Regions from separate parts of the Streptomyces sp. P1-3 genome, predicted to be linked through region 2. Evidence: riboswitches for the same ligand, from Rfam matches in the RefSeq annotation. Region 2 holds a riboswitch; the other holds the start of a gene.
What was found. Region 2 has a riboswitch for cyclic di-AMP ahead of ACQUSR_RS19525 (NlpC/P60 family protein). Riboswitches for the same ligand answer to the same signal wherever they lie in the genome.
Positions count from the first base shown of each region.

Region 1: another riboswitch for cyclic di-AMP. It lies ahead of ACQUSR_RS17785 (M23 family metallopeptidase); the one in region 2 lies ahead of ACQUSR_RS19525 (NlpC/P60 family protein).

Region 1 covers NZ_CP192512.1:4,132,998-4,138,451, reverse strand. Annotated here, with positions in the region: gene ACQUSR_RS17795 (Ig-like domain-containing protein) at 1-1,058, shown strand, start outside; gene ACQUSR_RS17790 (GNAT family N-acetyltransferase) at 1,042-1,593, opposite strand; gene ACQUSR_RS17785 (M23 family metallopeptidase) at 1,759-2,886, opposite strand; cyclic di-AMP (ydaO/yuaA leader) riboswitch at 2,898-3,034, opposite strand; gene ACQUSR_RS17780 (PP2C family protein-serine/threonine phosphatase) at 3,356-4,606, opposite strand; gene ACQUSR_RS17775 (DUF6227 family protein) at 4,754-5,454, opposite strand, start outside.
Region 2 covers NZ_CP192512.1:4,503,967-4,509,420, reverse strand. Annotated here, with positions in the region: gene pcrA (DNA helicase PcrA) at 1-2,455, opposite strand, end outside; cyclic di-AMP (ydaO/yuaA leader) riboswitch at 2,612-2,778, shown strand; gene ACQUSR_RS19525 (NlpC/P60 family protein) at 2,787-3,968, shown strand; gene ACQUSR_RS19520 (hypothetical protein) at 4,013-4,366, opposite strand; gene ACQUSR_RS19515 (NlpC/P60 family protein) at 4,804-5,454, shown strand, end outside.

The DNA.
Region 1 (5,454 bases), 370 kb from region 2:
CGGCGACCCGGAGCAGCGACGACCGGCCGCTCGCCCCGGACCAGACGATCAAGGTCGACGCATCGGGTGGCACGCTCACCAAGGTCGACGTCACCTCCGGCGACGGCGAGGCCGTGCCGGTGACCGGTGCCTGGGGCGAGGGACGAAAGAGCTGGCGCTCGACCCGGACCATGACGCCGGGCGCGAGTTACACCATCCGGGCCACCGCGACCAACGCCGCGGGCGAGCGCACCACGCACCGCTCCACCTTCCGCGTCCGTCCCGCCCAGCTCTTCAACGGCGTCACGGTCACCCCGACCAACAACAAGGTCGTCGGCGCCGGCCAGCCCGTGTCCGTGGCCTTCGACCACCCGGTGAAGGACAAGGCGGCCGTCGAGCGGCGGCTCTCCGTCACCACCACCCCGAGAACAGAAGGCTCCTGGGGCTGGGTCCGCGACCCCCTCACCGGAGTCGAACGCGCCGACTGGCGGCCCAAGACCTACTGGGCCAAGGGCACCAAGGTCACCCTGCGCGCCCAGCTCAGCGGCGTGCACACCGGTGACAGCCGCTACCTCCGGCGCGATGTCACCAGCGCGTTCACCATCGGCACGGTGCGTGTCTCCAAGGTCGACCTCAGCAAGCACACGATGACGGTCTACGAGGACGGCAAGAAGATCAGCACTCTTCCCATATCCGGCGGCTCCCCCGCGTACCCCACCTGGAACGGCACGATGGTCGTCCTGGACAAGGCCCCCATGGTCAACATGACCAGCGAGTCCGTCGGCATATCCGACCCCTACAACAAGGACGTCCCCTGGGCCGTTCACCTCACCACGTCCGGCACCTACGCCCACGCCGCACCTTGGAACGAGGGCAAGGGCATCTTCGGTAACGTCAACAAGAGCCACGGCTGTGTCGGTATGACCAGCAAGGACGGCAAGTGGTTCTACGACCGCGCGGTCCGCGGCGACATCGTCGAGGTAACCGGCTCCAGCCGCCAGACCGTGCCCACGGGCAACGGCTACGGCGACTGGAACCCGTCGTACGAGGAGTGGCAGAAGCTCAGCGCCCTGGACTGACGAGCCGTCGGCTCATGAAGAGCGCGGTCTCGCCCTCCGACTGCGTGCCGTCGTACAGGCTCGTGTCCAGACCGCACAGGGTGAAGCCGATCCGCTGGTAGGCGCGGATCGCGGGGGCGTTCACGTTGGTGACCTCCAGCCAGGCTGTGCGGGCGCCGCGGTCGTGGCCGTAGGCGAAGGCCCGGGTCATCAGGTGGCGGCCGATGCCCTGGCCTCGGTGGGTGGGGGCCACGGTGACCTGGCGGATGACCAGTCGGTGGTTCCAGTCCTCGTAGTCGAGTGCGATGAAGGCGCAGATGCGGTCGCCGTCCACCGCGACCACCGTGTGGTCGACCCGGTCGTCGTCCTCGTCGTCCTCGTCGTCCGGGAAGTGCTTCGTCAGGGGCGGGCGGACGGGTGCCGGGTGGAGCGAGAAGCCGGTCGCGGTCGCGGTGACCTCGTACACGGTGTCCGTGGTGAAGGAGTCGTCCAGCGCCGTGAGTTCGGCGTCGTCGGCCGGGGTCGCTGTGCGGTACATGTACGGGGGCGTCGTCATTGACCAACCTTCAAGCGATCGAATAGCGGCTGCGGCAGGCTTCGGATCCGGACAGACCGGCGGCCCTGGTGTCAAGGGGGGAGAGAGACCAGGGCCACCGGCGTATCAGGGCGTGGGGGGGAAGGAGGGAAGCAATGGGTGGGGGGCGCGGGCGTGCGGCGTCCGTTACGGGTTCTGGCCGTGCTCCCGCAGCCAGGCCAGCGGGTCGATCGGCGCTCCGCCGCCCGGTCGTACCTCCAGGTGCAGATGCGGTCCGGTCACATTGCCCGTGGCACCGACGCGTCCGATCACGTCACCCGTCGACACCGAGCCCGATGTCCGGACCATGGAGGACAGATGGCAGTACCAGATCTCCGTGCCGTCCTCCAGCGTGAGCACGATGCGGTAGCCGTACGACCCCGCCCAGCCGGCCTCGGTGATCGTCCCGCCGTGCACCGCCTTGACCGGGGTGCCGGTCGGGGCCGCGAAGTCCTGGCCCGTGTGGTCGGCCGACCACATGTCGCCTGCCTCGCCGAACGTCGAGGTCAGGGTGTACGAGGAGAGGGGAAGGGCGTAGGACGCGGCCAGCTTCGCGCGGCGCTCGGCCTCGGCCTTGCGGGCGGCCTCCGCCGCCTTGCGCTCGGCTTCCTCGGCGGCCTTCCGCTTGGCCTCCTCCTCGGCGGCCTTCCGCTCCGCGACGTCCTTCGCCTTCTGCTCCGCAGCCGCCTTCGCAGCGGCCTCGGCCTCCGCCCGCGCCGCCGCCGTCCACTCGGCCTCGTCGGCGGCCGTCTGCTGCTGCTCCGCCTGCTGCATGATGCGGGCGCGGAGCGCCTCGCCCGCGTCCGTGGTGCCGCTCGCCCGGTCCTCGGGGGTGAGCCCGGCCTGGGAGAGCGGAGTGGAGGAGCCCTGTGGGGCGGTCCCGGAGGAGTCGCCGCCGGAGATCAGCGGTCCGATGCCGGGAAGGTCCTCGGTGTCCGGGAGCGCGTCCCGCACCTCGTCGGCGACATGAGCCAGGTCCGGCATGGATATCGGGGCATTCGGCCGGTCCTTGGCGGTCGCCATGCCGCCCGCGCCGACCGCCGCGATGACACCGACGCCGAGCACGGCGCCGCTGCGCGCCATGGTCCCGCCCCGCTGCTTGGCGACCCGGTGCCTGCCGCGGACCGGGGCGACGGACTCCTCGGTGGGGTTCCACTCCTCCCACGGCTCGCCGTCGTCGGCGGCGCCGGGGGCGAAGACGGCGGTCCCGGAGGGCCCGGCTCCGCCGGAGATTCCGTACGGTGCCTCGTCAAGGGCAGACCTGTTGGACGCCACCGGGGCGCACTCCTTTCCTTCCTTCTCGCCTACCGGGTTAGCTGACGGGTTCGGAGCAGGAAGGTCTCCTACGGGCCCAGGTGCGGCCCGATTCACCCCAAGGTTGGTGGTTCCCCGGTTCCCTTGGTGTTGCTGGTGGTGCAGTGGTGGTGCGTAGGGATTCGGCGACGGCGCACGGTGCCGCCTCTGCGACGGCTGTGACGACCGCGCTGCGTTATCGAACGTTAATAGACCCGGCGACATGATTCCAAGCCGTTCCCCGGAATCCATGAACCTTTGACGCACACCAAACGGTCATTTGTGGGCAGTGTTGGGCGAGTTACCGCCCTGCCTGCCGCGCGGTGGCGCTGTGTTCCATGTACACGCAAACCTGACACGCCTGATCGTGTGTCAATCGTTATGCCGGGCGGGTCACCTTCGACTACGGCCCGTCACGCCCGAGGCGCCGCCATCACACCCGAGGCCCCCATCACGCCCGGGGCCGCCGGCGCGGGCTGTGGCCCGGACGCCACCGCGCCGCCGACGTGCGCTGGATCGCGAGCAGCGCCATGTCGTCCACCCCCGCCCCGCCCGTGTGCCGCGCCACATCCGCGACAAGGGCGTCCAGAAGGACGTCAGGGCCGCGGTGGGCCCGGCCGCTCAGCCACCCGACCGGGTCGTAGAACCGCCCCCGCCGGTCGCGCGCCTCGGTCACGCCGTCCGTGAAGAGCAGCAGCGTCGCGCCTTCGGGGAAGTCCACCGCCTCCACCCGGTCCGGCCATACGCCCAACTCGCCCATCCCCAGCGGCAGCGCCGGGGTCGCGGGCTCGGCCTCGTACACCGTGCCGTCAGCGTGGAGCAGCAGCGGAGCGGGGTGACCGCGGCTGATCAGGCGGACCGTGCCCTCGGCCGGCGGGATCTCGCCCAGTACGGCCGTGGTGAACCCCTCGAACCGGTCGATGCCCGCGCGCGTCGCACCCTCCCGGTCCAACGCCCGTTCCAGCCGGGCGGCCAGCCCCTCCAGCGCCGGCTCCTGCTCCGCCGCCTCCCGGAACGCCCCGACGACGACGGCCACCGCCTCCACCGCGCCCAGGCCCTTGCCTCGGACGTCGCCGACGATCAACCGTACGCCGTAGGGGGAGTCCTGCACGGCGTACAGGTCGCCTCCGATCCGGGCGTCGGCCTGCGCCGCCTCGTAGCGCGCCGCGATGCGCAGCCCGCCGAGCGCGGCGGGAGGGGCGGGCAGCACCGCCCGCTGCACGGCCTCGGCGATCCCGCGGGCGGACTCCAGCTGCTGGGTGCCCCGCCGTACGACCCGGTTGGTGACAAGGGCGAGGAGGGCGACGGTGAGGACGGTGGTGAACTCGACCATCGCCCCGGTCTGGCCCCGCATCCCGTGGACCACGGCCAGGACGAGCGCCGCGCCGGACGACGCGACGGCGGTGGCGACGGTCGTGCGCAGGGTGTTGAAGGGAGCGGCGATCAGCGGGGCGGCGGAGAGGAAGGGGGCGGCGGTGTAGTCGCGCGGGGTGATCACGTCGAACGCGACGCCACCAACGATCAGAACGGCCGAAATCCAGCGGGTGAAGCGACGGTTCCGGGCATCGCTCGCGTCCGGTGTCCTGCCCATGCGGGCGGCCCTGGACCCTCGCACCCGCACCGGCCACTCCCGTTGTCCGCTGTCCCACCGCCCCACAAGGCTCGCGGCTCCGGTGCGGGCGGGCGACTCGGTGTCGGCCATGTGGGGCAACGCGCCGGGCGGACTCAGGCCCGGGTGGACGACGGGCGAGGGCAGGCCGGACGGGGGCGGACTCAGGCCCGGGGAGACGACGGGCGGGGGCAGGCCTGGTGGCCGCCGTCCGGGCAGGCCGCGGCCGGGCCCTTCACGTCACAGGTCCACGCCGAGTGCCCGGGCCCGCCGGTCCGCCGCCAGCTCCGCCGCGACCTCGTCGAGATAGACCTCGCACACCAGCCGCCCGTCGCTCGTCAGGTTGTGCTCCAGCTCCCACAGACTGATCTCGTCCCCGCACGCCAGCAGGAACGCGTGCTCATAGAAGCGGCACCAGGTCGCGTCCCGTCCTCCCGAGCGGCGCCGCGGCTTCGGGGCGAGCGCGATGTCGTGCGCGAACGCGGTCGTGAGCAGCTGCTCGACCTCCTCGCCCGGCCGGTCGGCGTTCTCCGCACGGCGCAGCACGCGCCGCGCGTGGTCGGCGGAGTTGTCGGCCACGTACGCGCGCGACATCTCCAGCGGCACCGTGGAGTGCAGCAGTTGCTCGGGGAACCACACCGGGCCCTTCTCGAACTCCTCCCAGTCCTCGTCCTCCCAGCGGCCGCCGCCGGTGAGCTCGTGCACACGGCGCTCGGCAGCGGTGAGGGCCTCCTCGTCCAGGTACAGCTCGTACAGCAGGCTCCCGTCCCGGGCGGTGTTGTGCTCCAGCTCCCACAGCAGCCCACTGCTGCCGTCCGGCAGCAGGAAGACGTGCCTGAACGTGCTGTATCCCACCGGCCCTTGCGGCTCGTTGCACTGCCGGCACGACCGCAGTTCGGTCTGGTGCATCAGGGCGTCACGCAGCCGGGCGAGCTCCGTGT
Region 2 (5,454 bases):
CCCCGTCGCCGCTGCCCTTGACCGCCATCACCGTGCCCAGACCGAACGAGTCGTGCGTGACCCGGTCTCCGACGGCCAGCGAGACCACCGGACGGTCCTTGGCCCGCCGGGTCGCGAAACCGCTTGCACCGCCCGCGCCACCCCGGGCGCGCGAAGCGGAGAGCCCGGACGACAGGCCCGAGGTGATCGCCGACACCGCGCCCATCGAGGCCGACGGCGCCGACGGCCCCGTCCGCTTCCACTGCACGTACTGGTCGGGGATCTCCTCCAGGAAGCGGGACGGCGGGTTGTACGCCGGCTGCCCCCACGCGCTGCGCAGGGTCGACCGCGTCAGGTACAGCCGCTCCCGCGCGCGCGTGATGCCGACATACGCCAGCCGCCGCTCCTCCTCCAGCTCCTTGGTCTGGCCGAGGGCGCGCATGTGCGGGAAGACGCCGTCCTCCATGCCGGTGAGGAAGACGACGGGGAACTCCAGGCCCTTCGCGGTGTGCAGGGTCATCAGGGTGATGACGCCGGTGCCCTCCGCGTCCTCGTCGGGGATCTGGTCGGAGTCGGCGACGAGCGCGACCCGCTCCAGGAACTCCGCCAGGGTGCCCGGCTCCTCCTCGGTCCGCTCCTGCTCGAATTCCAGGGCGACGGCCGCCAGCTCCTGGAGGTTCTCGACACGGGTCTCGTCCTGCGGGTCCGTGGACGCCTGGAGCTCGGCCAGATATCCCGTACGCTCCAGCACCGCCTCCAGGATGGTGGCGGGTCCGGCGCCGGACTCCACGATCGTGCGCAGCTCCTCCAGCAGCACGTTGAAGCGCTTCACCGCGATCGCGGAGCGCGCCGCCATGCCGTAGGCGTCGTCCACGCGGCGCAGGGCCTGTGCGAAGGAGATCTTCTCGCGCAGCGCGAGGGCCTCGATCATGGCCTCGGCGCGCTCGCCGATACCGCGCTTGGGCACGTTCAGGACGCGGCGCAGCGGGACGGTGTCCTCGGGGTTGGCGAGCACCCGCAGATAGGCCAGGACATCCCGGACCTCCTTGCGCTCGTAGAAGCGCACGCCGCCGACGACCTTGTAGGGCAGGCCGACCCGGATGAAGATCTCTTCGAAGACACGGGACTGGGCGTTGGTGCGGTAGAAGACGGCGACGTCTCCGGCCTTGGCGTCGCCCGCGTCCGTCAGCCGGTCGATCTCGTCGGCGACGAACTGCGCCTCGTCGTGCTCGGTGTCGGCGACGTAACCGGTGATGGTGGCCCCGGCCCCGGCCTCGGTCCACAGGTTCTTGGGCCGCCGGTTCTCATTGCGCTCGATGACGGCGTTGGCCGCGCTGAGGATCGTCTGCGTGGAGCGGTAGTTCTGCTCCAGCAGGATGGTGCGCGCGTCCGGGTAGTCCTCCTCGAACTGGAGGATGTTGCGGATGGTGGCGCCGCGGAAGGCGTAGATGGACTGGTCGGCGTCGCCCACCACACACAGCTCGGCCGGGTCGAAATTGTCAGTGCCCGTGCCGACCAGCTCACGCACCAGCGTGTACTGCGCGTGGTTGGTGTCCTGGTACTCGTCCACCAGGACGTGCCGGAAGCGGCGGCGGTAGTGCTCGGCGACGTCCGGGAACGCCTGCAACAGGTTGACCGTGGTCATGATGAGGTCGTCGAAGTCCAGGGCATTGGCCTCGCGCAGCCGCGCCTGGTACATCGCGTACGCCTCGGCGAGCGTCTTCTCGAAGCCGTCGGCGGCCTGGTCGGCGAAGGTCTCCTCGTCGATGAGCTCATTCTTGAGGCTGGAGATCTTCGCGCTGAAGGACTTGGGCGGAAAGCGCTTGGGGTCCAGATCCAGATCCCGGCAGACCAGGGCCATCAGCCGCTTGGAGTCGGCGGCGTCGTAGATCGAGAACGAGGACGTGAAGCCCAGCTTCTTCGACTCGCGGCGCAGGATGCGCACGCACGCGCTGTGGAAGGTCATCACCCACATGGCGCCGGCGCGCGGGCCCACCAGCTCCTCGACCCGCTCCTTCATCTCGCCCGCGGCCTTGTTGGTGAAGGTGATCGCGAGGATGGAGCCGGGGTGCACCTTGCGCGCGCCGAGGAGGTGGGCGATGCGGTGGGTGAGGACGCGGGTCTTGCCGGATCCGGCGCCCGCGACGATGAGCAGCGGCGCGCCGTGGTGCTCGACGGCGGCCCGCTGCTGGTCGTTCAGCCCCTCCAGCAGCGCGGCGGAGTCCACGGCGGGGCGGGGCGCGCCGTTGCGGTAGTACGGCTCCCGCGCCTGACCGGCCTGGCCTGGCTCCCTGGGTACGGGCACGCTAAAAGTGTCGCCGAAGAGGTCGTGCGGCACCTCCTCCGCGGCCGGGCCGGCCGGATACCCGTCGTGCTCGGGGTCCTCCGGCGGTGGCGGAAGCTCCTCGGGGGCGGCTCCGGGTGCCGCGCCGTCGAGGTTCGCCAGGAAGCTGTCGTCAAAGAGGCTGCTGCTCATCGCCCACCGAGTCTAGGGCCCGGCACTGACAGCCGACACGACAATGTCACGGAAAGATCTCGGACAAATCGAACACCAGCCTTCCCAGGTGCCCCAGAGGTTGGCTAGCGTGCTCCGTCAGGCGGCCCGCTCCCTGCCGGCGACCGAAGCCGGCGCGTGCCGCCGCCGCCGAGTCCGGCCCGCCCATCAGGCGGTTCCGGAGCCGGGGACCCACCCGCACCATCTGGGGTGAATCGGCCCGTACGTCGCACGTACGGCCGTAGGGCAGCCTTCCGTACGCCCGAACCCGACAGCTAACCCGGTAGGCGGTCCACGGAAGGAGTCGCCTCCCTTGGCGTCGCACCGCAAACCGCGTCCCCGGTTGCTCGAATCGCCCGCCGGCCGCCGCACGGCCGTGGGTGTCACCACCGCCGCCCTCGCCTCGGTCACCCTCCTGTCGCAGACGGCGAACGCCGCGCCACGGGCGCCGAAGCCGACGGTCGAGGAGGTGAGGAAGAAGGTCGACGCCCTCTACCGGCAGGCGGGTACCGCCACGCAGAAGTACAACGCGGCCACGGAGGCCGCGGGCAAGCAGCGGACCGAGGTGAACCGCTTGCTGGACGAGGCCGCCACCCGTACCGAGAAGATGAACGAGGCACGGCGCACCCTGGGCGCGTACGCGGCCGCCCAGTACCGGCACGGCGGGATGGACGGCACCGCGACCCTGCTGCTGGCCGACGACCCGCAGGGCTTCGTCGACCAGAACCACCTGATGGACCGGCTCACCGGGCGGCAGAAGGACGCGGTCGACGACTTCCGTACGCAGCAGACGGAGCTGGCCCGGCAGCGCGGCAAGGCCACCCGGAGCCTGGCGGATCTGACCGCGTCGGAGCGGAAGCTCAAGGCCGAGAAGAAGACGATCCAGGAGAAGCTGTCCCAGGCCCGGGCGCTGCTGTCCCAGCTGACCGCGGAGGAGAAGGCACGGCTGGCGGCGCTGGAGAAGAAGAAGGAAGCGGAGGCGCGGCGCAAGGCGGCCGAGCTGGCGGAGAAGCAGCGGCAGGCGGAGGAGGAGCGCAGGCGCCAGGAGGAGCAGCAGGGGGACGACGGCAGCGGTACTGGTTCCGGCAGCGGCTCAGGCTCCGGCTCCGGCTCCGGCACCACGGACCCGTCAGCGCCCTCCGACTCCACCAAGGCCGCGCAGGCCGTGGCGTTCGCGCGCGCCCAGATAGGCAAGCCGTACGTATGGGGCGCCACCGGCCCGAACTCCTTCGACTGCTCGGGGCTGACCCAGGCCGCGTGGAAGGCGTCGGGGGTGACGCTGCCGCGCACCACGTGGGACCAGGTGAAGGTCGGCACGCGCGTGTCGACGTCCGAGCTCAAGCCGGGCGACCTGGTCTTCTTCTACGACGACATCAGCCACGTCGGGCTGTACATAGGCGACGGGATGATGATCCACGCGCCGAAGCCGGGTGACAACGTGAAGATCGCGCCGATAACCGAGATGCCGATCTACGGGAGCGTCCGCCCGGCGTAGCACCGGCCTGCTCAGAGCCTGCTCGGAGCCTCCTCGGGGGCTCCTCAGGTCCACATCACCGCGATGAAGATGTTGGCGGTGGTCAGCAGCCCGACGGTGCCGAGGAGCGGGGCGGGCACCTTCTCCTCGTCCCGCTTCACGTAGACCAGGCCGAGGATGACGACGAGCAGCGCCATCTTCACGCCGATCTTGACGTTGTCAAGGCTGTTGCCGTCGGCCTGGTTGAGCCCCACCAGCGCGATGCCCGTCACCAGCATCGTCAGCGCGCCGTGCAGCATCGAGGGCGACATCCGGGCCTCGCCCGCGCCTATCAGCTTCATCTGTGTGAGGAAGCCGCCGAGCAGCGCGGCGATACCGATGATGTGCAGGCCGACGAAGGCGTGCAGAGTTGCGTCCATGGCCTCGGAGCGTAGCCCGCGCCCGCGGCCGCCACGACGGCCGGGCCGGTCGCCTCGCGGCTACGGGCTACCGGCCACCGGCCACGAGCGACGGCGGACCACGGCCACCGTCGACGGGCCACCGGCCACCGGAGCCGACTCGGCATCGGGCGACTCGGCACCGGTGGCCGGTTCGCCCATAGCACCGCGAGCGTCCTCGCCGGGTGCGGATCGCCGCTTCGGTCATCCGCGTGCGCGAACGTTCCGGCACTCGGTGAGCCGACCGGTCAGCCGCGGTCCGCGATCCACCGAAATCGCTCATTCCCGGCCTTCACCGTGTCCTCGCCCGACGACGGGGTCTAGCTTCCTGCTCCAGGCGGCGGCCCGCTCCCCTGTGTACGGCGTCGGCCGTGCACGGGCCGCCGCCTCGCCCGCTCGGAAGGAAGTGACCCACCGCCGTGGCCTCGCACCGGAAGCCCAGGCAGCGTCCGTTCGCAGGCGGCACCGTCCGCCGGGCCGCGACCATCGCCCTGGCGGGCGCCGCGACCGCCGCCACGGCCCTCGACGGCACCGGGCACGCGGCGCCCCGGCTCACCCCGGCCGAGGTGAAGGCGCAGGTCGACCGCTACCACCGGCAGGCCGAGGAGGTCACCGAGCGCTACAACGGCGCGCGGGCGGACGCCGAGGCGGCGCACACGGCGTACGAGGCGCTGCAGGACGAGGCCGCCCGCAGGACGGACCGCCTCAACGCCTCCCGTAACGCGCTCGGTTCGTACGCCACCGCGCAGTACCGTTCCGGCGCCGTCGCCCCCGGCCTCCAACTCGCCCTGTCGTCCTCCCCCGAGGACTACCTGGACCGCGCCTCGCTCGCCGACCGCGCGGGCAGCCGCCAGGGCGCGGCCGTGGCCCGGCTGATCCGGCAGATAAGAGGGCTGAAGCAGGTACGCACCGAGGCGAGCGGCAAGCTGAGCGAGCTGAACCGCTCCCGCGAGGCACTGGCCCGGCACAAGAGGACCATCGAGAAGAAGCTCGACGCCGCGGAAGCGCTGCTGGACCGGCTGACGGCGAAGCAGCGGGCGAAGCTCCTCGCGGAGTCCGGCGGCGGCGAC